Regions from separate parts of the Syntrophothermus sp. genome, predicted to be linked through region 4. Evidence: predicted binding sites of a transcription regulator. Region 4 holds the regulator's gene; each other region holds the start of a gene.
What was found. The regulator LexA, encoded in region 4, represses DNA repair genes until DNA is damaged. The targets are predictions, from matches to a motif close to CNAACANNTGTTNG.

Region 1 (8,302 bases), on a different contig from region 4:
TACTTTTGAAGCCGTTATTCTTTAGGTAACCGCGGAACCTGGCCATAAGGTGCTCCCGCGGGCTCAAACCTAAGATTTCGAACTCCATCGCGTATTTTTCGTCCTCGGTAAAATCGGGGATGTCCATTTTCGCGCCTGCCGCCTCGCCGTCATCGAAGGCTATAATCCCCTCTTTTACGTTTCCCGCCGGTTGGGGTCGAAAATACAGCTTTCGGGCCTTGACCAATAGCCGGCGCCGGTTGGTATCGAACACATCTAGGGCCCCGCACTTTATCAGGTTCTCCATCTCGTCCCGGGCCAGCCCGGTTTTCTCCCAAACCTCGATCAGGGATGCAAACGGCCGGCAAGCTAGGATTTTCTTCAAGCCTTCCCGACTGAGACCTTTTACCCGGGAGAGCGGGATCCGGATGCCGCCTTTTTCCACCTGGAAGGCTTCCCCGCTCCTGTTGATGCAGGGCGAGAGTATCTTTATCCCCCGCCGCTTGGCTTCGTTCACGATAACGTGAGGAGGGTAGTAACCCATGGGCTGGTTACTGAGAACAGCCGCATAGAATTCGGCCGGGTAATGGCGAAGCAGGTATGCGGTCTTGTAACTGGTAGTGGCAAAAGCAGCCGCGTGGGCTTCACAGAAGCCGTAGCTGGCGTAACCGGCCATGGCCTTAAATATCGTCTCTGCCACTGCCTGGGACACCCCGTTTTTCACCGCTTTCTTGATAAACTCCCGCCCCACCTCATCCATCACTTTCTGGGAACGGGCGTGGGTCATCACTTTACGCAGGCGGTCGGCCTCTCCCGGAGTGAATCTGGCAATCGCGGTGGCAATCTCGATCACCTGCTCCTGAAAAAGGATGACCCCGTAGGTCTTGGCCAGGATAGGCTCGAGCGCGGGGTGCAGAAAAGTCACCGGTTCCCGGCCCTGCCGACGGGATATATAGGGTTCTACCATGTTGCCTTTGATCGGCCCCGGCCTTATAAGGGCCACGCTGGCCACGATGTCCTCGATATCAGAGGCCCCCAGCCGCGCCTGCAGAGCTCTTTGGGCCGGGCTTTCCAGTTGAAAAACGCCGATGGTTTCACCTTTGTTTATCATGCGGTAGGTAGCATCATCGTCCAGGGGTATTTTTTCGTAGTCGAACGTTTTCTTTTCCTGCTTGACTGCCCTTACCGTGTTTTCCACCGCCGACATCGCTCGCAAAGATAAAAGGTCGAGCTTAACGAGTCCCAGTTCTTCTACATCGTCTTTGTCGAACTGGGTCACTATCTCCCCTTTGGCCGACCGCTGGAGCGGGGTAATATCGCAGAGGGGCTCCCGGCTCACTACCAGCCCTCCCAGGTGGGTACCCAGAAAACGGGGAAAACCGGCCACTCTTTCACACAGGTCCAGCAGCAACGTGAATTTATCCCTATTCAGCCCGCTCTCCCGCAGCTCCGGCAGCAAAGACAGCATATCCCTAATCCGATCGGCGTAGGCACCATAAGGGAGCCTCTTGGCCACACTGTCCAGTTCGGCTTCGGGCAGCCCCAAAGCTTTGCCCAATTCCCGTACCGCGGATCTTGCCCTGTACGTGCTGTAAGTGCAGACCTTCGCCACCTTGTCCTGCCCGTATTTTCGGGTAACGTACTCGGAAATGCGGTCGCGCCAGCGGGCATCGAAATCGATGTCGATGTCCGGCTTCTCCGCCCGCTCCAGGCTCATAAACCGCTCGAACAAAAGCCCCCGGGCCAGGGAATCTACCTCGGTTATCCCCAAACAATAGGCGACAAAAGAATCGGCGACCGATCCCCGCCCTGCATGCCGTATCCCCTGCCGGCGGGCGTATTCGACTATATCCCAAACCACTAAGAAATAGTCGGCATAACCCAGGGTATTGATGATGTGAAGTTCGTGTTCCAGCCTCTCTTCGACCCTTCGCGTTACCCGGCCGTACTTTTTCCTGGCCCCGCGGTAAGCAAGTTCTCTAAGAAGTGACTCCGCCGTCTGGCCGGGAGGCGGGTTGAATTTAGGGAAAAGAGGGGCACCCGGTTCCAGACAAGGCCGGCACCGCTCCGCTATCTCCCAGGTATTAGCTACCGCCTGCGGGTACTCCCGAAAAAGCTTCTTCATTTCCCGTTCTGGCTTGAGATGGTTCTCGGCATTGAGCGGGCGTTCCGGGTGTACCTCGTACACCCGGGTTAAGGTCCGGACGCAGGTCAGGATGTCGTGAACCTTAAAGTCCTCCGGATACGCGTAGTGGACGTTGTTGGTGGCCACCACGCCCACCCCCAGTTTCTCAGCCAGTTCGGCCAGGTTCCGGTTTAAGGTCCTGGTGCCGGGCAGGTAGGTATCTTGCAGTTCCAGGTAGAAGCCGTCTTTTCCCCATATCTCCAGGTAAGTTAGAGCCGCCCGGTAAGCGGCATCGTAATGGCGGGAAAGTATCAAGGCCGGTATTTCCCCTTTACGGCAGCCCGAAAGGGCAATAAGCCCTTTCGCATGTTTTCTCAGGGTGTCGAGGGTTACCTGGGGCTTGCCCCGGGGGTTTCCCAGGTGGGCTTTAGTCAAGATGCGGCAGAGGTTCCGGTAACCTTCTTTATCCTCGGCTAAAAGGGTAAGGTGGTATCCCCCGGCTACGGTCACCTCCGCCCCCTGGATAGGCTTTATTCCCGCTTTTTGGGCTTCTAGCTTGAACTGGACCGCGCCGCACAGGTTGTCGTGATCGGTCAGGGCCAGGGCCGGCATGCCTGATTCGGCTGCCTTCTCTACCAGGCTCTTGATTGAGCTCCCCCCGTCCAGAAATGAAAAACAGCTGTGCACGTGAAGATGCACGAACATCCTACCACCTGCCCCAAGAACGAGCCACAGATGAACTCAGATAAGCACTGATTAACACAGATGTTTATATTTGACGCTGATTAACGCAGATTTTTTAATAATTAATGCATACGACTTAAAATTGCGAGGAATGCGGTTCATTTTCTGGTAGTGATACCGCTTGGTGTATATAAGGGGGGTTGCGTAAATCAGCGTTTAAATCAAAAATAAATCTGTGTTCATCTGCCCGGCACTCAGCTGACTGACATTGTAACATGCCACTGGTTCCCGAAAACCCTAGCCGCTAATCAAAGACTTGAGCTGAGTGCCGGGTCAGTGTCCATCTGTGGTTTACTTCCGGAGCAGACCCCCATGACATCTGGCGGTATCACCACTAGAGAATGGAAACCTCGGATTCTTTAGAGAATCTTCAATTAAGGAAAATCAGTGTGCATCTGTGGCTAGTTTTCGGACTTATCCGTCAATCGTAGATCTTGTACAGGCTCCAGCCCTGGCCGGCACCATCGGAAAACAACTCTAAAACCATCCCGTTCTCGAGCTCCAGGCGGTAAAAAAGCTTGGGCGGCTCGCTCTCCCACCAGCAGCCGGTATCGTACCACCGGTCTAGGATAACCGCCACCTCCACCCACCTGCCCTTCCACTTTACCTTCTGGGGCTCCCCTTCTTCGTTTTCCATCACTTCTAAGCCTTGGAAAAGCAGCCGACTCACCTGGTCTCACCCGAAAAACGCCAGGGATCCCAAAAGGATAAAACCTCTTCCCTGCGCCCGATCTTTACTCCCCGCGAAATCATACCGGGATATTTTTCGTTCAAGGCCAAGGCAACAGCTGTCAGGTCATGCCGGGGCCTGGGCTTAAGGTCAAAAAGATCCTGCTCAGCCAGTTCCCAGTCGTAAAGCGATGAAACCTCTACCCTCACCCCAACCACGGGACCGGTAAGAGTCAGTTTGTCTAAAAGCAAAACCAGGACTTCATACAGCTTCCTTTCTTCCCGGTATCCCCACGGTACTAACCGTCCTTCCTCACATGTATCCTCCTCGGATGCCAGCGCCAGCTTGACAAAGCGGCATCCCTTTCTCCTGGAATACAGAAAAAAAGCCAGCATCCGGGCCGATTCCCGCAAAACCCGGGCTATTACTCCCCTGCTTTCAGTTTCCCCTTCCAGGCCGAAAGCCAAAGCCAGCCTGCCCGGAGGGTAGAGGTTGACGAGGGGAGTGTCGTCAAGCCCGCGGCCGTGCCGGTAGACTGTATAACCGTGTTCTCCCAGCATCTCCACCAGTTCGTCTAACCGCAGGTCCTGCAGTTCTCCGTAACTTTTGAAACCTAACTGGCTCAAGGCATCGAGAACCTTCGGAGGCAAAAGCCAATCCATGGTTATGGGAACAGTTTTCATAAAATACTTTTCCTGGCCAGGAGCTGTCTCGAGGCAATAGAAGCCGGAATCACCTATCGAGCCCGCTTGCCAGAAGGCACGGGCCAAAAGCCTGGCCACGAACTTGTTCCTGCCTATTCCTACCAGCACCGGCCCCCAGCTCCTATCCGGTCCCAAACTCTTTTTCAGTTTTGCTATTTCCTTTTTGATATTGCTTCCTGTAAGATCAAAAAAGCATTCTTCATCACTAACCGGTTCGATGATAGGGGAAACCCTGGTCAGAGCCTCTAGATAACGATTACAGGCTCCTTTGTACAGGGGCTCGTCATAAGCCAGAAAAAAAGCATCCGGGCACTTGCCTTTCGCTTCGGCTACGGGTAACCCTTCCAAACCGTACCCTCTCAGCTCGGGCGAAACCCCTGTTACCCGCCCCTCACGGAATATGACCAGGGGCTGCCGGCCAAGCCAGGGATGCTTTCGTCGGGCCCACCCGGCATAAAGATAAGGGAAAAATATGCAGGCCACTCTGCTCATAACATCACCCAAACATATGTTCGTATGAGTATTTTATAACGGTACCCTGAGCGTGTCAACCTGGAAACCTTTTTCATCTTTGATTTCACTTTAAAAACTACTTCCGAAGAGCCGGCGGCTGCCTGTTTGCCTGTATGTAGCGCCGAGGCCAATAATGGCCACAACATATTAGGTTAAGACTATGCGGCTGACCCTTTTCGCCGTGATATCTGATTACTAATTCCGAAAAAGCCTGCGTAAATCAGCGTCTGAATCATATTTAAATTTTCAAATCGAGATCGGATTTGACGTTTTTTTGACGATCTCCCGCTATAATTTCCTTCAAGAATTTTGCGGATTTCCTTCCCGTATTCGGGAACCGCAAGTTTTGTTTTTACGAAAGGGAGGTCGATCTATGTTGAAAAAGATTCGGGTCTACAGCGCAGTGTTGCTCGCGATGATACTGTGTTTTTCTCTGACCGGGTGCGGCCCAGGCGAATCCAAGAACGAGCCGCAGGGACAAAGCAATCAGCCTTCCACCAAGACGCAGGTCAGCGAGCCGGCGAAGGAGGAATCGCTTTCCGATGTCTTGGCCAAAGGGCAAGGGCTGAAAAGCATGTCGTATGAATTCATTCTGACAACCCCCCAGGGGACTCAAACCGGAAAGGTGTGGCTCGACGGGAATCGCCTCAAGACCGATTCCACTATCGAGGGCAAAAGGATAGTTACTTTTTTTGACCGCACTACCAACACCGTCATTACTTACTACCCCGAACAAAACCAAGCCGTCAAGTTGTCCGCAGGAACAGATTCGAACGAGGCCCCTTCTCCCACCGACTACACCGGAAACCTCAACCCCAATAAAGTAAAAGTAATCCGAACCGAGATCTACGACGGGGCACGCTGCAAGGTCTTGGAAATGATTGCCCCGAGCAGCCAGGGAGAGAAGGTCCTGCTTTGGGTTCGCGAGGATCTGGGTTTGCCTGTCAGGGTTGAAACTACCGCCGCTTCAGGAGAAAAGACAATAATGGAATACAAAAACATCTACGTGGGTTCCTTGCCGGCCGATACCTTCGAACTCCCTCCCGGCGTCCAAGTTACGGATCTCAACAGCATGATGAACAAGCTCCCGGTCAACCTCCCAAATCGGTAGCACGCCCTGCAGAGGGATGCGGTTAAGGAGGAACCACGTGTCATGGATGAAGACCGCAACCGAACAAAGGAGATCCTCGGCTTCAGCTTCATAATGCTGGCAGGCCTCGCGGTCACCATATGGGGGGGCCGCATCGTCTACCAGGCCTTGGCCAGCCTGTCCTGGCCTTCATGTCCGGGGCGGGTTGTGTCTTCTCAGGTAAAAGACATCAGCCACGAGCCACGAGACGGTCCTTCCTACTGGGCGGAGGTAGTCTACCGGTACACGGTTGACGGTAAAGAGTACACCTCGGAAAACGTTTTCTTCGGCCAGTACAGCTCAGGCAGTCCTGGCCCGGCCCGGCGACTGGTCGACAGGTACCCGGAAGGGAAAAAAGTAACAGTGTACTACAACCCCGACAACCCGGCGGAAGCCGTCCTGGAAACCGGATTCTCGTGGGCTACTTTTGGAGTTTTGGTAATTGGTCTTATTTTTGCGGCAGTCGGAGCAGGTGGTATTTGGTACATGCTCGCTGCCGCAGAAAAAAAATAAAGACGCGAAAAGTTATAACTGAGAAAGGAGAGGATGAATGAATGCGGGGACACCTTTGGGCGATCATAATCCTTGTGGTGCTGTCACTAGCGGTACTCGCGGGCTGTGGCTCACCGAAACAGGAAGCGCAGCAGAACGAAACCGGTGCGGTTCCTGAGTCTCATCAGCCTTCAAACACGTGGCCCGAATGGTCCGGTCCCCAGAGCCTAGGCCCCGGCGGGACTTTGCCGGAATTATGGCACGTTGATTTCGTCCATTTTCCAAAGGTAGGTTCAGCCCACTGTTATAAAATAGGAATCGATTCCGAGGGCAACTGGGGCAATACCAACATCGAGAAGGGTAAACTTTCGGACCAGGAACTGGCTGCCGTAAAGTCGGCTCTGGCCAAAATTAACTGGTCCCTGGTTCCCCTGTGGTCCACGAAGGACTACGTCGCCTATACCGCGACTCCTAAATCATGGCCGTTTCCCAGTGACGAAAACCCTTACTACCAGGTTATGGTGTGGCTGGGACAGACCCAGAACTCGCCCCCTTACGATGGCCGAGCGGTCGTGGCCGATTTGAAGGCACCGTGCCCGCCAGAAGTCAAAGAACTGATAGACATATTGAAGCCGCTGCAGGAAAAATACGAACCCCAGCTTCACTGAGGGGTGCTGGGCTCGAGTCATGGTGGCTTCACCTGCCGATTGGCAAAACTTATCAGGCAGCACGGATAATCGTTTGCTTTTAGGAAAGGAGGGACGCTTATGCTATTGAAATTGCTGAAGAGACGCGGTTCAGCGGCCTTTTTGTCTTTTGTGACGTTGGTCTCCCTTTTGCTCTTTCCCTTTACCGGTTCTGCCGGTGGCGTATCACCGGACGGCTCATTCTCTGTCGTTTCTCCGAGGGAAGGGGAGACTCTTCTGGCCGGTCAGTCTTGTACCGTTGCTTGGACCTATACCGGCGATGTAGGGCGATACCTCCGGATTCAGCTTTATAAGGGTGGCTCACTCAAGACCACCATTTCTTCTTACACGTCGGCCGGCAGTGACGGATCCGGGAGCTACTCTTGGAAGGTTTCTTCTTCCCTGGCCCAAGGTGACGATTACCAGATAAAAATCACAAGCGTATCCAAGAGCACCATTTCCGCTATGTCGGGGGCATTCAGCGTCAGGCCGCAAAGCCAGTCTGCCTCTCCCCCAACTAAAACGTCTGCGACCCCGCTGGATGTATCAAAACTCCTGCCCTCAGTGCAGGAAAGACAGGACCTCTCTCGAGCCTCCGATGAAGAAGAACCGATACCCTCCTCAGCCGCCCAGACCGGACCTGACCTGACCATAACCGAGATCAAGATGCAGCCGAATCCCGCTAATCTAGGGGCTAATGTTACCTTTTCGGTAACGGTCAAGAATTCCTGCAACAGCGCCTGTCCCGCGGGGGGTACGGTCAAGGTAGTGTCTGCCGGGGTAGTTAAAACCAAAAACCTGCCTTCGCTTAATGCCCAGGCCAGTTCTACCGTCACCGTAGCCGGGGTCACCTTGCCCCAGACCAGCAAGGAGGAAATAACCGTACAGGTAGAACCGCCTTCCGGCACGGTTGACATCAACCCGACTAACAACAGCCGGCAGTACAGCCCTAATACCCTGGAACCGGACCTCGCGGTGACCAAGATCTTAACAGATCCCTCGGTCTCCGCTCCTGGATCGCCGGTTAAAGTCACGGTGACGGTTAAAAACCTGGGACCCGGCTCCTGCCCAGCCGGGGCGGTAGTGAAATTAACCGGAAGCCCCGGCACTCCGGAGGTCACTCAAACTTCTCCTGCCCCGATGGCCAAGGGGTCGGAGCGCCAATTTACGTTTACCAACTTCCCGATGCCGTCGAAAGCTACCGATAGCCTAACAGCTGAGGTTCTACCCCCGCCTGATGTCAAAGAAGTTTCAGCAAGC
Region 2 (6,798 bases), on a different contig from region 4:
TATTGATAATCCTGTCGATGTTATATTGTGCGAGATTAAAAATTATAAGGAACATCATTAGCATTGATTAAAGTTGGTTGATAATAGCGCAATATCCTTATTCCGCGTGGAATGCTAGGATCTCTTTGAATGTAGCCTAAGTCTTCCAACTGCCTGAGAAGCAAAAATGTTGTAGCCGTAGATCGTAGCCCCAATTTTTTGCCTATTTCTCTTGATCGTCGGTGGGTAACCTTTTGTCTTCAGGTGTTCCTGGATAACGGCCAATATAGCCCATTGCTTTGGAGAAATGCCTTCCAAGGAATATCCCTCCATTACTTTTGTCTGAATTGGCTACAGGCTTGGCTTAATGAACATCCACGACTGATGATTTTCATAAGTCCTTCTTTCCCGACAAGTCGTATAATATCAAGCGCGTGAATACGTTGTGGTACTCTTCTCTCCAGGCTCCCATACCGGGGAATGCTGACCACGCACCCAAACCGGGTTTCTTCGCGGCCCTGGATCTCAACAAAAAACCGGCACTCGCCACAGGTGTGGGCCGCTTTTTCCCGCATCTCGGGCAGGATTATACGGTGGCTTTCCCATAACTTGTTACTGCTCATTTATGACACCAGCCCTGGTCAGCGAGCTTGCCCTCATGATTGTCCCTTTCCCCCAGCGACAGTTGATCCGGTCGCAGGCTTCTTCAAGCCGGCGGACCTTCTCCCGATCGACGAACAGTTGGAGTTGATCGGGCGCCTCTTTTCTCAGCTCCCCCAGCCCTACCCCGACCATCCGTACCCGCCAACCAGGTGACCAGTGCTTTCGCCACAGGTAAACTGCCGCCTCATATATGTCTGCCGCCAAATCAGTGTAATGCGGCAGGGTTTTAACCCGGCGCAGAAAAGCCAGGTTGGAGTCGCGCAGGGTTATTGCCACCGTCCTTCCCTTGTAGCCGTGTTCCCGGGCCCGGGCGGCCACGTACTCGGATAGCTCCAGGAGCGGGACCAGGACTTCTTCTCCGACGTAATCCCGGGGCAGGGTGATCTGGTTGCCCATGTTTTTGTATTCATCCAGGGTGTTTGGGTCAACCGGGCTGTGGTCGATCCCATTGGCACAATACCAGAGGATTTCTCCATACATGCCGAACCGCCGGTGCAGTTTCTCTTTTGATGTCCTGGCCAGCGTTCCAATGGTGGTAATGCCCATGTTTTTGAGGTGCCGTTCGTAGCGCGGCCCCACCCCGAACAGCTCCCGTACCGGCAGCGGCCAGAGTTTTGTCGGCACGTCCTCCATCGTTAAGACCGTCAGGCCGTCGGGTTTTTGCAACTCGGCTGCCATTTTGGCCAGCAGTTTGTTCGGCGCGATCCCGATGCTGCAGGTGATGTCCAGTTCCTCGCGGATCTGCTGTTTTATTTTCCTGGCAATCTCCACCGGCGGGCCGAACAGCTTCTCGCAGCCGGTTACATCCAGAAAGGCTTCATCAATAGAAAACGGTTCGACCAGGGGAGTGAATTCACGGAAAATCGCCAGGACACGGGTGGAATACTGGACATATTTAGGGTAGTCAGAGACGCGGAATATCCCCTGGGGACAGGCACCTTTCGCCTCGGAGACCAGCATCCCGGTTTTCACGCCGTATTTCTTCGCTTCGTATGAGGCCGCGATGACGATCCCCCGTCGCTTGTCGGGGTCGCCGGTGACGATCACCGGTTTCCCTTTCAGCTCGGGCTCCAGGGACTGGTGCACAGAGGCGAAAAAAGCGTTCAGGTCGCAGAGCAGGATTGAGCGGGCCACAGCAAACACCCCGTACACACGTTCTGGTAAAATTATTATATAACGAACATTTGTGCGGATCAATGGGATGGGTTATAATATTAACAGGAAATGGGTTGTTAGGGAGGTTTTATTGGTGTGCGGAAGGTTTACTTTAACGGCTGACCGCGAAACGATCGCGGACCATTTTCATGTTGACGTGAGCGAGATTGAGCACCAGCCGCGTTACAATATTGCGCCCGGCCAGCCGGTACCTGTTATTTCTGGCACCGCTAGGGAACGCAAAATTACTATGATGCGGTGGGGTCTGATCCCTCGCTGGGCGAAAGACGTTTCCATCGGGAACAAACTGATCAACGCCAGAGCGGAAACAATTGATAAAAAACCGGCATTCAGGGAGTCATTTCTTCGCCAGCGCTGTCTGGTCCCTGCCGACGGCTTCTTTGAATGGAAAAAAGACGATGGGAATAAGAAAATACCTTTCAGAATAGTCCTTCCAGACAGAAAGTTGTTTGCCTTCGCAGGGATCTGGGATTCGTGGGTATCACCAACCGGTATCAAAGTAGATTCGTTCAGTGTTATCACCGTTGAAGCCAGCGGTGATATGGTCTCGATCCACGAACGGATGCCGGCAATCCTGGCCGATGAAGAAATGCAGGCACTGTGGCTGAACTACCGGAACGCTGTTGAATTGAAACGGCTGCTTGTGCCTTACGCCGGCCAGCTGAAAGCATATAAAGTGAGCCCGCTGGTCAACTCGCCGGTGGTTGATGATCCGAGATGTGTTGCTATTGTGCAGTAGTAGTGACAGAACTTTAAGGCAATAATTCGTCTATGTTGTTAGCTATCTTATAGTTCACTCCTAGAGTTTCAAAATGTTTTTCCCCACAGTCTACTTTACGCCGTTCTTTGGGAGTAAGCTCGTTACGGTTTGAAGTTCCTTTTGTTTCTCTGACGAGATAAAGTCTTTTTTCTATTTCGTCAAACTGATTTTTTTCTTCTACAACTATAGCCCAGTCAGGGTTATAATCACCAACGGGGGTTGGTACCGTGAACCAACCTGGAAGTTTGACGTAAAGCTTTACATCTTTTCTCTGTTCTAGCCCTTTGGCAAACTGTTTTTCTATGTCAGATTCATAAATAACATGGTCGTATATAGATTTTTCTGCCGGGATAAGATATTGCTGATTCTTTTCAATGTCTTGGAACAGCTCCATCATGTAATAATCGTTAATTTTGGTGTATTGAATGCCGTTCACCAAATGGTCGGCGAGCTTTTCTTTGATAATCCGAATTACAGTTATGGCAAACTCATGCGGGTTTTTAACAGCCGCATCCTTTTGTTTCGTCCTTCTGAGAATTTCCAGGACAGTGGGACGCGTAAGCTTTGTCTCATCCTTAATCCATTCTACTATGTTTGGCAGCGGGTAACGGCCACTCAAGTCTTCTGCCGCGCCGCCGCCGATATAGCGGGCCTGGATATTGGTTTCATCAATCATATCCACCTGCGCCTTTTGAATCACAATCTGCGGAGAACGGATAACGGCCTTATCTAATTCTTTCACACAGTCGTCAATTAACCGCTTTGTATCGACCTTAACAGCATAGCAGGTTTTATGTTTAATCTTTTCCCAAAGCTCTTTGAATTCCGGTGTGAGCATATATTCCTTACGCAGCCTGGCAATTCCCTTTTTCCGTGCATCCGGTGGAGGCGGCGGGACATCTCCAGGACCGTACTCTTCCAGGTATTCCGTTTGCAACTTGGACACATAGTCTTTGTAACTCTCGTTGGCAACAACAGTAAGTATGTTAACCTGCTCATCCCTTATCCGCTCGCCTTCCTGATTTACAGCAAGGCGCACGCCCCGGCCTATTTCCTGTCGCTTCTTGATGTTAGAAGCTGTTTGGTTCAAAGTGCAAATAATAAATACGTTGGGGTTATCCCAGCCTTCTCTAAGGGCGGAATGAGAAAAGATGAAACGGGTAGGCTCACTAAATGACAAAAGCCGTTCCTTGTCGCGCATAATCAAATCAAAAACAGCTTTATCGTTTTCCATTGATTTTTCGGTCTTATATTCAGAGAAATAACTGCCCTGCACCGCTTCCGGGTCAACGTCTTCCCATTCCCTATACTTTACCTTAAGCCGGTTAAACTCTTCGACGAAGAGACGGCGAATGATACCGTCAGGTGACAAATAATTCTCCACCCGGTCGATGAAAAACAAAGAGAGAACTTTAATTCCCTGGTCCCGCAGGCGGCGCTGAGTGCGGAAGTGTTGTTCGATAGTATAGGCTATTTGCGCCCGGAAAATAGCCTCCCGGTTGTCTCCCCGGGCTTCACCTGTTTTCATCTCCACGCCGTTGCTGAAAACAATAGTACTGGTCCCCGGGTTTATCTCTTCTACTACAAATGATTCATACTCCTGCCGGCCTGTTTTGTCTTTCAGGTTGTCGCCGGGTTTAACCGTAACAGTTGCTTCTTTTACGGTCCCATTTGCCATCTGCTTATGCACTTTAACCTTGGCGCTAATACGGCTTTTCTGGACGTGGATTTCTTCCAGTTGGACAAAAACATGGTTGTAATTGTTCTCCTCAATAACAGAGGCAACTTCAATGCGTTTAACAAGACCTTCCTGATATGCCTGGGCTGGAGTAAGCCGGTAAACCGGGTTATACGGGTTACGATGGGTGGCACTATAACGCAAGGCAAACAATGGGTTTAACCGGGTCAGTGCTGACCTGGCAATGTCGCTTTCCATGTTTTGTGGTTCATCTAAGATTAAAATGGGCCGGGTAGCTTGAATCAAATAGATTGGCGTTTCCCCCTGAAGCCGGTCGGTTGCCTGATTGATGACATTAGAATCCTTGTTAAAAGAATCAATTGTCATCACCATAATTTCAACCTGGTTGCTCAGAGAAAATTGACGTACCTGGCTTAAATTTTCAGATTGGTATTCGTAGTAGCGGTAAGGTTGGTTATGATACAGCTCCCTAAAATGCTGCTCGGTAATCTTCAGGGTTTTGAGAACGCCCTCCCGAATAGCTACAGACGGCACGACAATAATAAACTTAAGAAAGCCATACTGCTTGTTTAGTTCCAGCAAGGTTCGCAGATAAACGTAGGTCTTACCTGTTCCCGTTTCCATCTCCACAGAAAAATTGGGGAAGCAAACTACCTGCAAACCACTGGCTGTTTGAATCTCCCCCTCTATGTATTTAAGCTCGCTATCTGCTGGAATTCCATTGGCTTGCTGCACTTTTTTGAGGTTGTCCAACAAAAAAGCTTCGCTAATTTCTAACCTATTTGGAACAGCCGGCAAACCGCCCATCTCGAAACCAAGGTCCGAACTTACGAATTTATGTCCTTCAAATAACCTGGTAACAGCTTCAATTGCCCTTAATTGATAATCTTGATTAGCATCAAATTTGAACTTCATCGAGCCACCCCCGTTATATAGTCTTCAGGCGGCATTGAAGGGCCAAATTCGCCTTTGTAGTGTCGTCCAGAGCTGTATCCAGACAGATAAACAGGTCATCTTCTTTAAGGGAAAGAGGTTCAAGGGCCTCTAAGTGTATCTGTTTATCCAGGCAAAGGTAGAAAAACTGGTCACGAACTGGGTCTGTAATGCGAAAGACGGTGTTTCCGGTAACATTTTCTACCTGTTCAATCTGGGAATTTAGGTCGTAACCCTCTTTGAGTATCACTTCGTATATAACGTCAATATTGCGGTAACCATCTACTAAGGTAGTCTGGAATAATGATAGTTGTTCCAGGTATTCGTCGGGATTGTTGCCGGTATAATCCTCCCATTGCTTGAAGTTGGAGGGAGCCAGTTTAAAGACTTTGAAGCCCACGCCTTCCATTGGTTTTGGGTCATCACCATAGCCGCGAATAACCCGGCGGATGCGTTCTTTGCTAATACTAGCAATTGTGGGAAAGCTCGGGTTTCCAGTAGGTTCAGGGATTTGAACACAAATAAACTTTCGATTTCCTTTATCCTCCAAATTAAGTTCTAATACCGCTTGTGCAATTGAACACGAACCCGCAAAAAAGTCGAGAACAATATCGTGACCTTCCGGATTAGTTGAAAGTTGAAGTATTCGCTTTAGCAAACGAACAGGTTTAGGAGTATCAAAAACAGTCTCTACGCCTTCCATGATTTTTTTTAATTCTTGTTTTGCTTCTTGATTATCACCATATTCTTTACGAGTCCACCAAGTTACAGGTACAACTCCTTCCTGTACTTCGGCTAAAAATCTTTTTAACCTAGGAACATTATTTCCTTCAGGACCAAACCAAATACGGTTATCGACCACAAGTTCACGAAAAGTTTCTTGTGGAATACTCCAACTTCTTCCTTCTGGGGGGTAAACAACTCTCCCAGAAGGAGTAGTTATTGGGTAGTCGTAAGCAGCAGAATAGGTTTTGGCTGATAAATCACTAGAAGTCCAAGGACCACGGGAGTCGTTATCAGGATTGCTATACCGAGTGTTTTGTTCTTCAGTACGTGGTAGCAACCTTCTCGACCAACCTATTGGGTCATCTTTAGTAGTTTTAGCTCTTCTTGCATAAACTAAAATGTAATCATGCATATCGGAAAAATAGGTTGCGTCATTTTGCGGCGATTGCTTTTTTTGCCATACGATACTTGCAATAAAATTTTCTTCTCCAAATACCTCGTTCATCAGCATACGCAAATTATGAACCTCATTATCGTCTATGCTGATAAAAATGACACCATCCTCGCGTAAAAGTTGACGAGCTAAAAACAATCTGGGATACATCATTGAAAGCCAAGTCGAATGATAACGCCCATTAGTTTCTAATTTACTGGTCATGTGATTGCCGTTCCCGTCTATTTGACCGGTTTGTTTTAAATATGCATCAAGAGGTTGTTTATAATCATCGTGATAAATAAATTCTCCACCTCTGTTATACGGAGGGTCTATGTATATCGTCTTTACACGGCCAAAATACGGCTTCAAAAGCAGTTTCAAAACCTCCAGGTTCTCTCCTTCAATGAAAATATGATTTGCCTTCTC
Region 3 (8,302 bases), on a different contig from region 4:
AGGGGGGACTTAGAATCGGCCCATTTCTTCAGAAGATCATCCCGGATCTTTTTGACCTCCCGGTTCCGTCCAACTATTTTGCCATACTTGCCTTGCCTGTCGCTCAGCATGTCGGCCAAGGCCATTTCCTTGGCGTGGGCCTCGAGTACCCCGTAGTTGGCCTTTTTCAGACGCAGAGACAAGGTGTTGAGTATGTTTTCCCGGAAGCGCGGCACCCGGTCTAGCAGATAGCGAAAACCTTCGGGGGCGATAACTAACACTTTACACGTATCTGCGGCGACTATGGATGCTGATGTCGGATCCCCAGTAAGGAGTGACATTTCCCCAAAGTGCTCGCCGGAGTTAATCTGGGCAAGGACTACCTTTTGACCGTTGTCATCATGCAGCACCACTTCGGCTCGCCCTGAACAGAGAAAGTAGAGGTTGTTCGGCGGCGCGTTCTGGGCCAGAATAGTCTGGCCGCGGGCAAAAGTGAGCGTCGTGCTCAAGGGGAGTACCTCCGCTATGGTTTGCGGGGATGTCCCGTGAAAGACTTCAAGATTTTGTATCTCCGGAGCAATTTCATCTAATGCCAATGAATCCCACCTCCGCTTATTTGCTAGCTATGTTCGATGTATCATTGCAAGAACTTCACCCCCTAACTCACCCTTCTATTTGTATCCTTCCTTCTCTTCCGAGAGCTCGAAGGAAAGGTCTAGGTCCGCTAATGTATAGCAGGCTACCGGCTCCGAGAATCCCTTTACCCTTTCCGAGCCTATATAGCGAAGTGAGGATTTGAGCTTGCCTTCAGGAAGCAGGCGGTAGGAGCGCTCTGAAACTACGATCAGAGTACTGAACACCTTGCTCAAGGCCTCCATGCGCGAAGCCAGGTTCACGTCTTCCCCTATAGCCGTATACTCCATGCGTTCAGGGCTGCCGACATTACCGACGACTGCCGGGCCCGAGTTTATTCCCAAAGCTACCAGAAGCGGGGGAGCCCCGAGCCCTGTCCACCTGCGGTTCAGCTTTTCTACCTGCTCTTGAATAGCCACTGCTGACTTGATGGCTCGCTCCACGTGGTCTTCCCGCGGAACCGGGGCACCGAAGAAAGCCATGACCCCGTCTCCCAAGTATTTATCCAGGGTACCGCCATGCTCCAACACACAGCCGGTAATCGCGGTCAGGTACTCGTTCAACCTGGATATGACCTGGGCCGGGTCTTTGTGTTCGCTGTAGGGGGTAAACCCGCGGATGTCGGCAAACATAACGGTAATCTCGCGCTTTTCTCCTCCTAATTCAACCTTCCGGTTCCCGCTCATGATCTCGTCTACCACTTCGGGGGAGACGTACCGGCTGAACATGGCTCTAGTTCGCTGCCGTTCCAGCTCGGTCTGAATGAACCCCTGCACAGTAGTTCCAAGATAAGCGGCCATGATCATAGCTGCGGGGGTAGCGGCATGAACCCAATAATGGAACTTGTACCAAAGCCCGTAGGCTACAGCCAGTACTAGGAAGCACAGGGCCAAAGCCACCAGAAGCCGCTTCCAGGGAGAGCCCTTAGCGGTTGCCGCTGCAGCCAGCAACCAAAACAAGACTAACCATCCTAGGTTAACCCAGGCAGGGGCAGCTTGGAAGAATCTGCCTTCCAAGTACGATTTGATGGCCGAGGCATGGATTTCGACCCCGGGAACCGGGAGGCGGCCGGACAGGATCAAGTTGTTGCGGGTGTACGGGTTCTCATAGTAGTCTTCTTTAACGGTAGGGGTGTAAAGGCCGACCAGGACAATCTTATCCTTAAAGAAGGAGGGGGAGATATTGCCGTCAAGGACGTCGGCATAGCTGACCGTGGGGAAAGTTCGGGCGGGGCCGAAGAAATCGATACGTGCTTGATTATTGCTGTCGATAGGAACGGTCAGAGGACCCGCGTGTACTTCGTTTGCTTCTATTCTCAGGTCTGCAAAGGAACTACCGGTAGCAGCCATAGCTACCGCCAAGCTGAACGAAGGTAGCGGTTTTTGGGGGCCAAGAGTGTTGGTGTCGACTGCGGTAACCCGGCGAACCGTATTACCCTTGTCTGCCGGGATATTAATAAACCCTATGCCGGAGGACTTTTCTGACAGTTCATCTAGGGGAACCGCTAGGGATTGTGTCCATTCCCCGGAAGGACTCTGCTCGAACCTGAACATAGAGGCCAGCACAACTCCGGTGTGATCGGCGATGGCTTCAGCCAAGATTTGGTCGTTTTCTGGTGAAGTAGGGGCATCGAACAAGACATCTATTCCCACGACTTTGGCAGAGGCTAGCTTGTCCAGTAACCGGGCGTGGATGGTTCGAGGCCAAGGCAGGGGACCTAACTCCTGTATAGATTTTTCGTCCTTGGCGACGATGACTATATTTGACCCCGGGTCCTCAATACCCCGCAAGTTGAACCAGGTGTCATAGGTCGATAGTTCTAGATTATTCCAGGCACCTAAGGACCAGGAACCCAAGACCAACAATCCCAAAAAAAAAGCCGCTGCCAGGGGCTTCAAGCGATGTATTATAATATCCACTCTAAATGCACCTCCGAAAGCAAGTTATTCTACGCCAAATTTCCATGTCCTTTGTCCGCGTGCCAATTTTACATAAAAAAGTTGTCGACTAAATTCGAACAAATTTTGGTGTATAATCAATGTCAAAAACCATGGCATGTCAGGATCATAGTAAAACACAGGCAGCAGTAATCAATTTGGCAAGACAGGGGTGGGGATTTGAACAGAACTAGATTTGACGTGGTCTTCTGGGGGGTTCGTGGTTCCTTGCCAGTACCGGGCCCCAACACGGTTAGGTACGGGGGCAATACCCCCTGCGTTCAGGTTCAGATTGGACAAACATTGTTGATTATGGATGCGGGCACAGGCATCTATCATCTGGGGCGGCAACTGATGGATAGCAGGGGTAGAATCTCAGGTCATGTCTTTATTACCCATACTCACTGGGATCATATTCAGGGGTTCCCCTTTTTTTACCCCGCGTTTGTCGATGGCAATGAGTTCGTCATCTACGGCCAAAGGAAGGGAGAACATAGTTTACTCGACCTTATGCAGGGACAGATGGCAGAGCCGTATTTTCCCGTACATCTCAGCGACATGTTTGCTGATATTCGTTTTCAAGAGGTAGAGGCGGGAGAAATTCTAACCATAAGTGACGGGATCACAGTAAAAACGATTTCCATCAATCATCCGGGAGGCTGCCTCGCTTACCGGGTAGACCATGACGGAAGATCCTTGTGTTACGTGACGGACACCGAAGACTACCCTTTTCTCGATCCGGGTCTGATTGACTTTGCACGGAAGGCCGATGTTGTTGTGTATGACGCCAACTTTACGGAAGAGGAATACCTGGGTTTGGGGGGCAAGAACTCAAAAAAAGGGTGGGGGCACTCGACCTGGCAGCAGGGGGTCCGGCTAGTCAGGGAGGCTGAAGCTGACATGCTGGTATTGTTTCACCATGCTGTTTACCGGAATGACGATGACATGGATGCTTTACAAAAAGCAGCGCAAAAAGAGTATCCGCGATGCGTGGCGGCCAGGGAAGGGATGGTCATTTCGCTGTGAAGAAGGAGCAGACTGCTGGCTGGGACGATCTGACGAGGATAATTGACATCGGGATAGCCCTCACTGCCGAGAAGGATGACAACCGGCTGCTCGAGATGATTTTGACCTATGCCCGTAGAATCACACGAGCGGATGCTGGCACCCTGTATCTGAGAGTTGGCGATTACCTGATATTTAAAATAATGCAAAATGATACCCTCGGGCTCCACCAGGGAGGTAGGGGCGAGACCATAAGCCTTCCTTCGGTCCCTATGAGTCCGGACAACGTGTCAGGCTACGTGGCCTTGACCGGAAGGGCTGTAAACATCGCGGATGCGTACAGCAGCAGCAAGTTCGATTTTTCCGGTCCGAAACGGTACGATGCTCTGACCGGTTATCGTACCAAGTCTGCGCTGGTAGTACCCCTGTCCGATTATGAAGGGGAGGTTATAGGGGTTTTACAGTTGATCAACGCCCTAAACGAACAGGGAGAGGTCGTGCCTTTTTCCCCTGAGTATGAGAGGTTGGTAACGGCTCTGGCTTCCCAAGCGGCAACCGCTTTGACCAAAATAAGGTTTATCGAAGAGATCGAACGGTTATTTGAAGCCTTGGTAGAAGTTATGGCTACTGCCATCGATGCTCTCACCCCGTACAACGTGACTCACAGCCGCAGGGTAGCGGAAATGGCTAGAAGGTTTGCCTGGTACCTGAACGAAGTTAAGAGGACAAATGGCGACGTTCCTGACTTCGACGATGACCGCGTTACCCAGCTAGTTATGGCTGCCTGGTTACATGACATAGGGAAGGTAGCTACTCCTTTAGAGGTTATGAACAAGGCTACTCGTTTAGGCAACAGGTTGGATCTGGTTTTGCAGAGATTGGATTACATCAGGGAGAAAGAAAGAGCAGACAGCCTGGCGCGAGAACTGGCTGCGGTGCGGGCGGGGGATATGGAGGCATGGGAAACATTCCGCCGGGAGCAGGAGAACATTTTAAAGAAGGTAGAAAATGCGCGGCGGCTGGTGCTTGTTGCCAATGATCCCACATGTGTGGTAAACGAGACCCTGGCGGGCCAGATCAGGGGACTGGGCAAGGAAACTTACATAGACCGGGAGGGGCGCCTGAGAAATTGGCTGACCGAGGAGGAAGTCGAATGCTTAACCGTTCCCCGCGGGACCTTGACCCCTAAAGAGAGAAAAATAATGGAGGATCACGTGCGAATGACCGGCCTGCTTTTGGAGAAGGTGCCTTTCACTAGAAAATTAAAGGATGTCCCGAGGCTGGCAGTATCTCACCATGAGTACCTGGATGGGGAAGGTTATCCTCTGGGGCTTAAGGGAGATGAAATAGAGTTAGAAGCTAGGATACTGGCTATTCTAGACGTATTCGATGCCTTGACTGCCGATGACCGTCCTTATAAAAAGGCGATCTCGGTGGACGAGGCCTTAAAAATACTGGGCAGGATGGCGGAGCAGGGCAAGCTAGACCGTAAACTCTATGAGTATTTTTGTGCCAGCCGGGTTTGGGAAGACTGTAATCTTGTTTTTGGCAGGCCCACCTGATATAATTATCTCCGTTACCAAGGGAGGAGAAGAGGTGAGAAAGTGAAAAAAGAGATACATCCCAAATACTTCAGGACTACCGTTACCTGTGCTTGCGGTAATTCCTTTGAGACCGGTTCGACTAAGGAGAACCTGAGGGTCGAGATCTGTTCGAAGTGTCATCCTTTTTATACCGGAACAAGGGTAAGGGTTGTGGAGACAGGCGGTAGGGTAGACAAGTTCAAGAAGAAATACGGGCTCAAGTAATAGCAGGGATCATCTCTGCTATTCTTTTTAGACGATAGTTCCGTAATCATGAAGGGGACCGAAAGGATTGGTACTATTGCCCCGGAAACAAGGATATTTATTCCAGAATAGTTTTATTCCTCGGGTAGGCCAGCTGCGTGTGGGTTTGCATTCGGTCGTCAGCTCTTTTAACTATGGAGGGCAGGCCGTTATCGAAGGAGTAATGATGAGGGGGCCACGCAGCTACGCAGTTGCAGTAAGGCAGGCAGATGGGAGCATAGTTGCCGAGAAGAAAAGAACCGTCGCCTATGCGGAACGAAACCCGGTATTTAAATGGCCGTTGCTACGAGGGACTTTTGTCCTCTTCGACTCATTAGTTCTAGGAATGAAGGCTCTCAGCAAGTCTGCCAACTTGGCTATGGAAGAAGAGGAAGAGTTGTCGTGGGCAGAAATGTCTGGCAGTATACTGCTGGCCCTTGTTTTGGCGATAGTACTATTTATAGTGGTGCCGGTGGGGGCAGTACATCTGATAAGACATTGGGTGCCAGGGATTTTGGTTCAGAACGTTTTGGAAGGCTTCATACGCATTGCGGTTTTTCTAGGCTACCTGGTAGCTATTTCGCGAATGAAAGATATAGAGCGGGTCTTCATGTACCATGGGGCGGAGCATAAAGTCATCCATACGTACGAGCACGGCGACGACTTGACAGTGGAAAACGCTCGTAAGTATTCCACTCTTCATCCTCGTTGCGGTACGAGTTTTCTTCTAGTAGTCTTAGTAATTTCTATCTTCATATTTGCTCTGCTAGGAGGAGGAAGCCTGTTTTGGAAAATCGCGTCCAGAATACTGGTATTGCCAGTAGTGGCTGGTTTGGGATATGAGTTCATCAGGTTTTCGGGGCGATGGCAGCAGCATGCCTGGGGTAGGTTTTTGATTGCTCCGGGACTGTGGTTTCAGGGGTTGACTACTCGTGAGCCTGACGACGAACAGCTAGAAGTGGCTATCCGTGCGCTGGAAGAGGTTTTGAAGGACGAAAACTGATGCTTTGGATGCAGGAGGATGTTGACAAGTATGTTAGAGAAGCTGGATAAGCTGGAAGAGAAATTTGAAGAGATAACCGCCTTGCTTTCTCAACCCGAGGTAATTGCCGATCAAGCGCGGTTTCAAAAATATGCAAAAGCCCACGCTGAACTAAGTGAATTGGTTGACACGTACAGGGAGTACAAACGAGTTCGTCAAGACAAAACCGATGCCAGGGCAATGCTGGAGGAGGAAGAAGATGACGATCTTCGAAGTATGCTGGTAGAGGAAATCAGGGTCTTGGGTGACAAGGAAGAGAAGTTAGAGCAAAGGCTTAAACTGCTACTTTTGCCGAAAGACCCTAATGATGAGAAAAACGTTATTATGGAAATTCGTGCTGGGACAGGGGGCGAGGAGGCGGCTTTATTCGCGGCCGACCTTTTCCGCATGTACAGCCGTTACGCGGAGAAACAGGGATGGAAAGTAGACATCATGGACACGAGTTATTCGGATTTAGGCGGATTCAAAGAGATTATTTTTATCGTCGAAGGCAGAGGGGCTTATAGCAAACTGAAGTTTGAGTCCGGGGTGCACCGGGTCCAGAGAATACCGGTTACCGAGTCGGGAGGCCGCATCCACACCTCGGCGGCAACGGTAGCAGTCTTGCCGGAAGCGGAAGAGGTAGAAGTGGATATAAACCCGAACGATTTGCGGATAGACGTCTTTTGTTCGAGTGGTCCTGGAGGACAGTCGGTGAATACTACCCAGTCGGCCGTAAGAATCACTCACCTGCCGACGGGAATCGTGGTAAGCTGCCAGGATGAGAAATCACAGCATAAGAATAAAGACAAGGCCATGCGGGTTTTGAGGTCGCGTTTGCTCGAGTTGAAGCGTGCTGAACATGAAGCCGAGATTGCGGATGCCAGGAGGAGCCAGGTGGGAAGCGGGGACCGCAGCGAACGGATCCGTACCTATAATTTCCCCCAAGGACGAGTGACTGACCACCGCATAAACCTTACTTTGCATAAATTGGATGTTGTCCTTGAAGGTGAGCTGGATGAGATAATCGAAGCCCTGATAACCCACGATCAGGCGGAGAAAATGAGGCAGGTCGAGTAGATGCAGGAGCCTTGGACAGTTAAAAGTCTTTTGGAGTGGACTACCGGGTATTTTCGTCGCAAAAACATAGCAGAACCTCGATTGGAAGCAGAGCTGTTGTTAGCCTATGTTCTGGGAATAGACCGGGTGGGCCTTTATGTAAATTATTACCAGCCCGTGAATCAGGATGAAAGGTCTTGTTACCGGGAAATCATTAAACGACGAGTCCAGGGTGAGCCAGTAGCGTATCTTACTGGAAAGAAGGAGTTTTTTTCTCTTGAGTTCGATGTGTCCCCTGAGGTGCTTATCCCGCGGGCAGAGACGGAAGTAATGGTGGAAAAAGCGATAGCAATTGGGCGCGGGATGGGCGGATCACTCCGGGTTGCGGATGTCGGAACTGGCTGCGGGGCTATTGCCATAGCTCTGGCCGTGTACTTGCCTAATGCCCGCATAGTGGCAATTGATATCTCCTCCGCGGCTGTAGAGTTAGCTCGCAAAAATGCTCGCCGTTACCAGGTTCATGACAGGATCGATTTTATGGTAGGGGACCTTTTGACCCCATTAGGACAGGACAATGCCGGTTTAGACATCGTAGTAGCCAACCTTCCTTATGTTCCTACGAACGAATGGGAGAATCTGGCTCTAGAAGTGAAAGAATTCGAACCCCGGATTGCATTGGATGGAGGGGCTGATGGTCTGGCTTATTATCGGAGGTTGATGCCCCAGGCACGGCAGTGGTTGCGAGAGGGAGGATATATCGTAGTCGAGATTGCGTGGAACCAAGGGCCTGCTATGCTTAGTTTGATGCAGCATTTCTTTGATGAAGTGGAGGTAGGACAAGA
Region 4 (8,302 bases):
GACGGCCCCTCCCACCGACCCCGGTATGCCCTCCGCAAACTCGAGCCCGCTGAGCCCCTTCTCAGCCGCCAGTTGCGCTACGTGTGAGAGCAGCACCCCAGCCTCGGCATAGATGCTCTGTCCTTCCACTGCCAGGCCAGAAAGACGCTCTGCCAGCTTGATAACAACCCCCCTGATCCCTTTATCGCGAACCAGGATGTTACTCCCGCTACCAATGACCAAAAATGGCACGTCACGATTCCGACACCACGATATAACCTGATTAACCTGCTCAACACTGGATGGAAAGACCATACAGTCTGCCGGGCCCCCAATCCGGAAACTGGTATGGTTCTTCATCGGCTCATCCCACCGAACGTAGGCTTCGGGAATCACTTGCTTGATATCCTCATACATGAATCAATACATCCTCCTGAAACGGACTCGCACTAGAAATAAACAACGGGCTGAAACTTGAAACTCGTGTCAAATTCAATCTCCTTCCGGTCACGCTACATTATACGCAGCCCCAAATTTGCACAGACCCTCACGAAACCTTTGGGTGTCAGCACCACAGACACGGAAAAATGAAATCCCTTTGGGGCTTTCCTGGTTTATTGCACATATCAGCGCCCATCTCTGGGCATCTATGACCGACTGGCTGAACATCACTACAGTTCTGGCTTAGGCCCGTTCTCTTCTTTTGATCTTTATGCCCAAATTGGCAGCTTCTGGTATTATGATGGTCTTAAAGTCGCCTCGGTGTCCATCAATCGCTAAATGCCAGGCTTCCTCCAGACTGCCAGCAGGAATAAGAAAAGCTTTTTCTGCTTTCCAAGCTGGCATCCGGCTCACCAATATAACCCGCATCCGTTCCAAGAGCCGGCAGATCGCGAAAGCCTTGTGTCCCCCTAACTCGAACTCCCGACTAAACCGTTCCATAACATCTGCGGGTGAAGACGCTTCATCTAACCAGCGTTCAAAAACCGCTTCCCCCAGACCTTCCGTGCATTCGGCAACCAAGATAACCGCGCCCCCGTCCTTAACTGCTGGTGCCGCCGCGTCCAGTGCTTTTTGGGCCTGATAAAGGTTTATATCCTTGGGATACCCTCCGCAGCCGGCGATGACGATTTCGGCTGGCTCATCGAGCTCTACTATACGCGCGGCTTCACAGAACCTAACCGCCTCCAACCAGGCCTTTTCCATATCACCCGCTACTGCCAACTCGATGCGTTTGTCGGGAGTTGCTACTACGTTCAAGATAAAGTCCACGCCGACCCGATTTGCAGCTTCCGTCATAACCAGATGCACCGGATTGTCCTCGTAGTTACCCAAACAAGCCCTGGGATCGGTCATCATGGCGTGACTGCGGCTTATCAGGCTACGGCTTGCTACACCGGGGAGAACAGACTTTCTTCCCCCCGAATACCCGGCGAAATAATGCAGGCCAACCAGCCCGGTAGCAATCAAGAGGTCGGCTTCGGCTACTTCCCGGTTGACCTCAAGCTCCCACCCGTTCGCAAGGTACCCTAGGCTGACCAGATGCTTGTCACAATCGTGGTTTATTATCCGGTAACTATCACAAATCTCCCTTCCAAAGACGTAAAGGTTATCCTCATGGGTATGACCCCTGTGAATCCCCGTGGCCACGACTAGAGTTATAGCCTCACGGTCTGCTCCGCCTTCTTCTATTTCTTCAAGCAAAGGCGGTAACATCTCCCGGTAAGGGGTAGGTCGGGTAATGTCGTTTACTATAACGACTACACTACGGGGACGGCGTTTTCGCACCATATCTCTCAATCTCTCCGACCCGATTGGCTTCTTCAGGCAGCTCCTCACCATTTCCAGGCCGTCTACCGCCGGTTCGGGGTCCTGCCCGCGCAGAATCGCTTTTACCCGGTCATCGGGAATTTCCACTTCTTGATGCGTTTTCCCATAAGCCAGTCTTACTAACATACCACCAATCCCCTCCAATACACACGCCGTGGCAACTATACCTAATTATATAACAGGCGGTTTGGGCCTCACAAAGGTTAATTTCCAACCTCGTTTGCGCTGTTTGTGCTATAATATCGTAGTCAAGACCTATACGCTCCTTTCCGAACAAACGAACGAGGTCAGCAAATTGGGTAAAGGAGATGAACCGATGGACAAACGCGTCCTCAAGCAGGAAATGTTAAAGATTCTCCAGCCTGAGCAAGTATTGGCAGACGACCTGGATCTGATGTACTACTCGTATGACAGCTCTTTCCTTACCAAACTAGAAAGGGTGTACCCGGATATCGTGGTACTGCCTCGCGCCACCGAACAGGTGCAGAGAATCGTCCGCTTTGCTTATGAAAACAACATACCGGTGACACCTAGAGGCGCAGGCACAGGAGAAACCGGCGGCGCGGTAGCGTTTAACGGTGGTATAGTCATTGATCTTTCCACCTGGGACGAGATTGTAGAGGTTGACGTTTCCAACATGCAGGTGGTCGTGCGGCCCGGGGTCATACATGCGGACCTGAATAACCACCTGGCTAAGTTTAACCTGTTCTTCCCGCCCGACCCTGGCAGCAGCCTGATGTGCACCATCGGCGGAATGGTAGCCAACAACGCCAGTGGCCTGCGTGCCGTTAAATACGGGTGTACCGAACAGTACGTACTCGGTCTAGAAGTAGTGTTGCCGAACGGTGAAGTGATAACGACAGGCGGCATCAGATCTAAAGCTATAAAAAACGTGTCCGGACTGAACCTAACCAAACTCATGGTCGGGTCGGAAGGCGTTCTGGGTATTATTACCAAGATTCGCCTTCGTTGCTGGCCCAAGCCCAAGGCCCGTGGCATCGCCATGGCCGTTTTCCCCAAGCTCGACGATGCCCCGGCTACGGTCTTGGAAGTCTATCAGGCTGGCATACTGCCTTCAGGTATTGAAATACTTGATAAGTCAGCGATAAAAGCTGTAAACCAGTTTAAACCCGAGATCGGTTTACCTGAGGATGCAGAAGCCATACTTTTGTTCGAAGTTGATGGGAACCCGCCCAGCGTTGAATGGGAAGGGACCAACATAGTAGAAATCGCCAAAAGGCGCGCTACCAAGGTGGAATGGGCTACCGATCCCCAGCGAATGGCCAGCCTGTGGGAAGGTCGAAGTGTAACGGCGACCGCGGCGGCCAGGGTTCGTCCTGATGGCAGCCGGGTCTTTGCGGGCGAAGATATAAGCGTGCCGCTGTCGAGAGTAGCAGAAGCTCTGCGTGCCATTCGTTCACTCGGCGAAAAATACGGGATACCGGTAGTCAACTACGGTCACATCGGAGACGGTAACGTCCACACCGCACCGGTAATCGACCCGGAAAACCCGGCCGAAGCGGAAAAGGCCAATCAATTGGTTCACGAGATACACCTTTTGGCCATTGAGCTAGAAGGCTCCACTACCGGGGAACACGGGGTGGGAGCAGTACGCAGACAATATGCTGAGTTGGAACACGGGGAAGCTCTGAAGGTCATGCGCCTCATTAAGAACGCCGTGGACCCGAAAGGCATAATGAACCCAGGCAAGCTTATCTGAGATTATTTAGCCGTTTATATAACCGAGGGCAGGAGGAGTTAAAGTGAAATTTAAGGAGCTACCTCCAGTAAAAGAACAAATAAGAAAATGTGTACGTTGCGGCAGGTGCAGGACGGTGTGCCCTGTCTTCGCCGAAGTCAAAAACGAGACCGTGGCTCCTAGAGGTCATGTTTTTATGGTACAGATGTTGAGAGACGGGGTAGTCAAACCGGATTCAAAAGTCTATGAACACCTCAGTAAATGTTTGTTATGCGAAACCTGTTCAACTTTTTGTCCATCTGGCATAGACATACACGAACTCAATGCCGCTGCCAGGTCATTCATCACCGAAAACCAAAGCAATCCCGGTAAAAGACTTGTGTTTGACACGCTGTGGACCAGCCCAAAGCTTCTTCGGGCCTCCACGGCTTTTATGTGGAGTGCAAACGTCACTGGTCTGATGAAGCTGGCCCGAGCCTTGCACCTAACCAAGGTTCTACCCGGCGATCTTCCGAAAGCCGAACAGATACTGGACCGGGTCCCTTTCCGCTCGGCCCGCGACCAGCTGCACGAGACCATACCGGCTCAAGGGAAGAAGAAGCTGAGAGTAGCCTACTTTCTGGGCTGTGCTACCAATCTTTTGCATCCGGAGGTGGCCTTGGCTACGGTAAAAGTCCTCACCCAAAGTGGTTGTGAGGTAGTCATCCCCAGGGACCTCAAATGCTGCGGTCTTCCCCACATAGCCAACGGGAAACTCGGTACTGCCCGTTCCTTGCTTCTTCACAACTTTGAACTCTTGAGCAGAGCTAAAGTCGATTATATAGTCACTGACTGTGCTTCCTGCTCTTCGGCTCTATCCGACAAGAACGTAAGGTTTGTGCTGGGGCAGGAAGAAATCGATGCGAACCTCGCCTTGACTGCGGGTAAGGTAGTAGACCTCACCGCTTTTCTGGTTAACGTTCTTGATATCGGACCCGGCAACCTAGTCAAGCGATCTGAGCACCGTCTCACCTATCATGATCCCTGCCATCTGGCCAAAGCTCAGAATATCAGGAAAGAACCGAGGGAATTACTAAGGCTAGTTCCAGGGGTAGAACTGGTAGAAATGGCTGAACCCGACAGGTGTTGCGGCGGGTCGGGCACTTTTGCTTTGACCCACTACGACATGTCCATGAAGATACTAGATAAGAAAATGTCCGCTATCAGAAACACCGGCTGCGACACAGTAGCCACTTGCTGCCCGAGTTGCTCCATGCAGCTCGCTTACGGGTTCAGGCGAAGCCGGGTTAATGGCAAAGTCGTACATCCGGTCGAGCTCCTGGCCCAGGCTCTGCCTTAAAAGCCAGCGCCTTTCAGCGTGGGTTTTGGGGAATCCGGTGGGAGTTGAACTGGCTATCTATGGCACGTCTAGAAAAAGAATTATTCCACAAGGTTAAACGTGCGAATTTAAAGTATCAGATGATTGGTAACGGAGACCGCGTAGCCCTGGGTTTATCTGGAGGCAAAGACAGTCTCGCGCTCCTCCATGCCCTGATACAACTCCGGCGTTACACTCCCCTTCAATTTGACATCATTGCCATCACCGTTGACCTGGGGTTTGGTTCGGACCACAATGGGCTGAAACAACACTGCCGTGAACTAAATGTACCTTTAATCGTGGAACCGACTAACATAGGCAGAATAGTGTTTGAAGAACGTAAAGAAAATAGCCCCTGTTCCCTGTGTTCAAACCTTCGCAAGGGCGCGCTGCACCGCGTAGCCTTGGCCGAAAACTGCAACAAGGTTGCCTTAGCCCACCATTTGGACGATGCTGTAGTAACCTTCTTTATGTCTATGGCTTATGAAGGACAGGCCCGCTGTTTCAAACCCTCGAGTTTCTTGGATCGCACCGGTCTTACCCTGGTTCGTCCCCTGGTTTATGTACCAGAAAACCTGATAATCAGGCTTTGTAAAAAACTTAACCTGCCGGTTGAGTCCAATCCCTGCCCTGCCGCTGGCCAAACTAAACGAGCTCTCATACAGAAATGGCTAGCGGTGTTAGACAATCATCACCCTCAGGCCAAGCTTCACTTCTTGACAGCCATAGAAAAGCTCTACTGGCAATGAGCATCACACGGACGAACACTTGTTTCTGCTGGTAGCCTGTGGTATAATTTTGAAAACTGGGCAAGGGGGTATACCCATGGACAGAACCGACGTTACGACCGATCTCAACGAACGGGAGCAAACGATACTCAGTTTTATAAAAGAAGAAGTACGCCGCAAAGGCTACCCTCCCTCGGTACGAGAGATTGGCAAGGCAGTAGGATTGAAGTCCAGCTCTACGGTCCACGCCTATCTCTGCCAATTGGAGGAAAAAGGCTATTTAAGGAAAGACCCAGCAAAACCACGAGCTATCGAGGTACTTGACTCGGGCTCTGCCCTCTCTGACCCGCAGATAGTGGAAGTGCCGATAGTAGGTAAGGTTGCTGCCGGTACGCCCATTCTGGCTGCCCAAAATCTGGACGGATCTCTGCCCTTGCCCTTAGATCTTCTTGGATCGGGGGAGCATTTTCTTCTCACGGTTCAAGGCGACAGTATGGTAGAAGCTGGGATTCTGGAAGGGGATATTTTGATTGTGAAGTCCCAACCCCGGGCAGAAAACGGGGAAATCGTCGTGGCTATGATTGAGGATGAAGCAACGGTCAAACGTTTTTTCAAACGAGACGGGTACATCGAATTACGCCCCGAGAACAGTCACATGCAACCTATTATCGTAACTGGTCAAGTCGAAGTCATAGGAAAAGTCATTGGCCTAATTAGGAAATTCTAACCCAAATTGACGAAAATTAGGGACGGTTCTCATTTTGCGCAAATCACGCAAATTGGGGACCGTCCCTAATTTGACTGAAGGGATTAGAACTTTGCAAGATACTCCTCTATCTCCCATTCGTGCACGCGACCCCGGTAATCTTCCCATTCCACACGCTTCGCGTACATGAACCGGCTGAAGATGTGTGGCCCCAGAGCATCCTGGATTACCTCGTCGTTGCTCAGTTCTATTAAGGCTTCTCTCAAAGTACCCGGCAAGCTTTCAATTCCTGCTTTTTCCCGAGCCTCCAGGTCCATTTCGTAGATATTCTGGTTCACCGTTTCCGGTGGGTCCATCCGTTTTTCGATCCCATCCAACCCGGCCCGAAGAATAACAGCCAAAGCCAAGTAAGGATTACAGGAAGGATCCGGGTTACGTAGTTCCATCCTGGTCCCTATTCCCCGCCGAGCCGGGATCCTGACCAGCGGGCTCCGGTTGCGGTAGGACCAGGCGATATAAACCGGCGCCTCGTACCCAGGTACCAAGCGCTTGTATGAGTTGACCGTAGGGTTCGTTATGGCAGTCAAAGCCTTAGCGTGGTGGAGAATGCCCGCTATAAAATGAAGAGCGGTTTGGCTCAACTGGTCCGGGGTATTCGGATCATAAAACGCGTTTTGTCCCTCTTTGAAAAGCGAAATGTGTAGGTGCATTCCTGAACCGGCAATACCGTATATCGGTTTAGGCATAAAGGTCGCATGCAACCCGTGTTTCTGGGCTATTATTCTCACTACCGAACGGAACGTTACAATTTTATCCGCAGTATTTAAAGCTTCGTCATACTTGAAATCTATTTCGTGCTGGCCAGGGGCAACCTCGTGATGAGAGGCTTCAACTTCGAATCCCATTTTCTGCAAAGTCAGCACCATCTCGCGGCGGGCATTCTCCCCCAGGTCTACAGGTGCCAGGTCAAAATATCCGGCCCGGTCATGCGTCTTCAAGGTAGGCTTTCCTTCCTCGTCTTTTAGAAACAAAAAGAACTCCGCTTCTGGACCGACATTCATAGAAAAACCGTGCTCCGCAGCTCTGTTTAAAGCGCGCTTGAGTGCGTACCGGGGGCAGCCAACAAACGGGGTATTGTCTGGGTTGTAAACATCGCATATAAGACGCCCGATTGACATCTCCTCCCCTAAAGTCCAAGGAAAGATCATGAACGTATTGGGATCAGGCTTGAGATACATATCCGATTCCTCAATCCGGGCAAAGCCTTCGATAGATGACCCGTCGAACATCAGTTCTCCGTCCAAAGCTTTTCCCAACTGCTCCCGGGTTATGGAAACGTTCTTAGGAACGCCCATTATGTCGGTAAACTGCAGGCGGATAAACCCAACGTTATTCTCTTCAGCCAGTCGTATCACATCATCTTTTGTCACTAATCTCACCTTCCAGCATAATTTACTAAGATAGACTAACACAGATACCATGTATACTCAAGTGACACTCTCAATCCCCTAAAGGGGATGAGCTTCTAAGAAACGCCAGAAGATTGGCCTGTTTCTCACGAAACCCCATTGCTGGGTGGTTGACTCTTCTGGTTTTTCTTAGACCACTTTGGCCCGTGTCGCGGCGACTACTACGTTCCGGGTTTTCCCGGGTCGTAGATACGTGATCTTACTGGGGAACTCGATTTTTTCTCCATAGGCAATGCGGTGCATGTTGGTAGCACCGACTACATCCCGGTGACCAACGAAACCGCACTTCCTGCATTGCCATGTTCTGCCCTTGGGCTTTTGATGATGGCCGCATACCGGACACCGGCTGGAGGTTCCCCTCTCCGTCCCGGTGAAGCTCTCGATGCCGGCCGCTTTTGCTTTGTGTTTAAGATATGAAATGTCTTTCCCGTATTCCCATTGGCTCATGCGCTGGTTGTGTTTTCTTCCGCAGCGGTTGGTGCGAACGCCGTCAGGATTACCGATGTACAGCGTTGTGACGCCTTGTTCTTTGCA

Region 1: the regulator LexA is predicted to act here: its motif matches at 4,724-4,737, upstream of HPY90_RS04890 (DNA polymerase Y family protein).
Region 2: the regulator LexA is predicted to act here: its motif matches at 1,820-1,833, upstream of dinB (DNA polymerase IV).
Region 3: the regulator LexA is predicted to act here: its motif matches at 2,627-2,640, upstream of HPY90_RS02240 (CHASE2 domain-containing protein).

Annotation. Positions count from the first base shown of each region.
Region 1 is NZ_JABUEX010000010.1:38,571-46,872, forward strand. It holds gene HPY90_RS04880 (DNA polymerase III subunit alpha) at 1-2,809, opposite strand, end outside; gene HPY90_RS04885 (DUF6504 family protein) at 3,270-3,518, opposite strand; gene HPY90_RS04890 (DNA polymerase Y family protein) at 3,515-4,714, opposite strand; gene HPY90_RS04895 (LolA family protein) at 5,109-5,846, shown strand; gene HPY90_RS04900 (DUF3592 domain-containing protein) at 5,889-6,377, shown strand; gene HPY90_RS04905 (hypothetical protein) at 6,419-7,024, shown strand; gene HPY90_RS04910 (CARDB domain-containing protein) at 7,124-8,302, shown strand, end outside.
Region 2 is NZ_JABUEX010000012.1:48,632-55,429, forward strand. It holds gene HPY90_RS16100 (hypothetical protein) at 36-194, opposite strand; partial or broken gene HPY90_RS16105 (LexA family protein) at 202-312, opposite strand; gene HPY90_RS05750 (hypothetical protein) at 312-602, opposite strand; gene dinB (DNA polymerase IV) at 592-1,776, opposite strand; gene HPY90_RS05760 (SOS response-associated peptidase) at 1,892-2,557, shown strand; gene HPY90_RS05765 (restriction endonuclease) at 2,571-5,192, opposite strand; gene HPY90_RS05770 (site-specific DNA-methyltransferase) at 5,206-6,798, opposite strand, start outside.
Region 3 is NZ_JABUEX010000003.1:38,798-47,099, reverse strand. It holds gene HPY90_RS02245 (cyclic nucleotide-binding domain-containing protein) at 1-575, opposite strand, end outside; gene HPY90_RS02240 (CHASE2 domain-containing protein) at 651-2,531, opposite strand; gene HPY90_RS02235 (MBL fold metallo-hydrolase) at 2,730-3,575, shown strand; gene HPY90_RS02230 (HD domain-containing phosphohydrolase) at 3,572-5,116, shown strand; gene rpmE (50S ribosomal protein L31) at 5,159-5,362, shown strand; gene HPY90_RS02220 (DUF1385 domain-containing protein) at 5,565-6,383, shown strand; gene prfA (peptide chain release factor 1) at 6,414-7,481, shown strand; gene prmC (peptide chain release factor N(5)-glutamine methyltransferase) at 7,482-8,302, shown strand, end outside.
Region 4 is NZ_JABUEX010000018.1:5,924-14,225, forward strand. It holds gene murB (UDP-N-acetylmuramate dehydrogenase) at 1-396, opposite strand, end outside; gene larAH6 (nickel-dependent malate racemase, LarAH6 family) at 664-1,935, opposite strand; gene HPY90_RS07195 (FAD-binding oxidoreductase) at 2,126-3,529, shown strand; gene HPY90_RS07200 ((Fe-S)-binding protein) at 3,573-4,847, shown strand; gene HPY90_RS07205 (tRNA 2-thiocytidine biosynthesis TtcA family protein) at 4,907-5,614, shown strand; gene lexA (transcriptional repressor LexA) at 5,691-6,320, shown strand; gene glnA (type I glutamate--ammonia ligase) at 6,404-7,780, opposite strand; gene HPY90_RS07220 (RNA-guided endonuclease InsQ/TnpB family protein) at 7,898-8,302, opposite strand, start outside.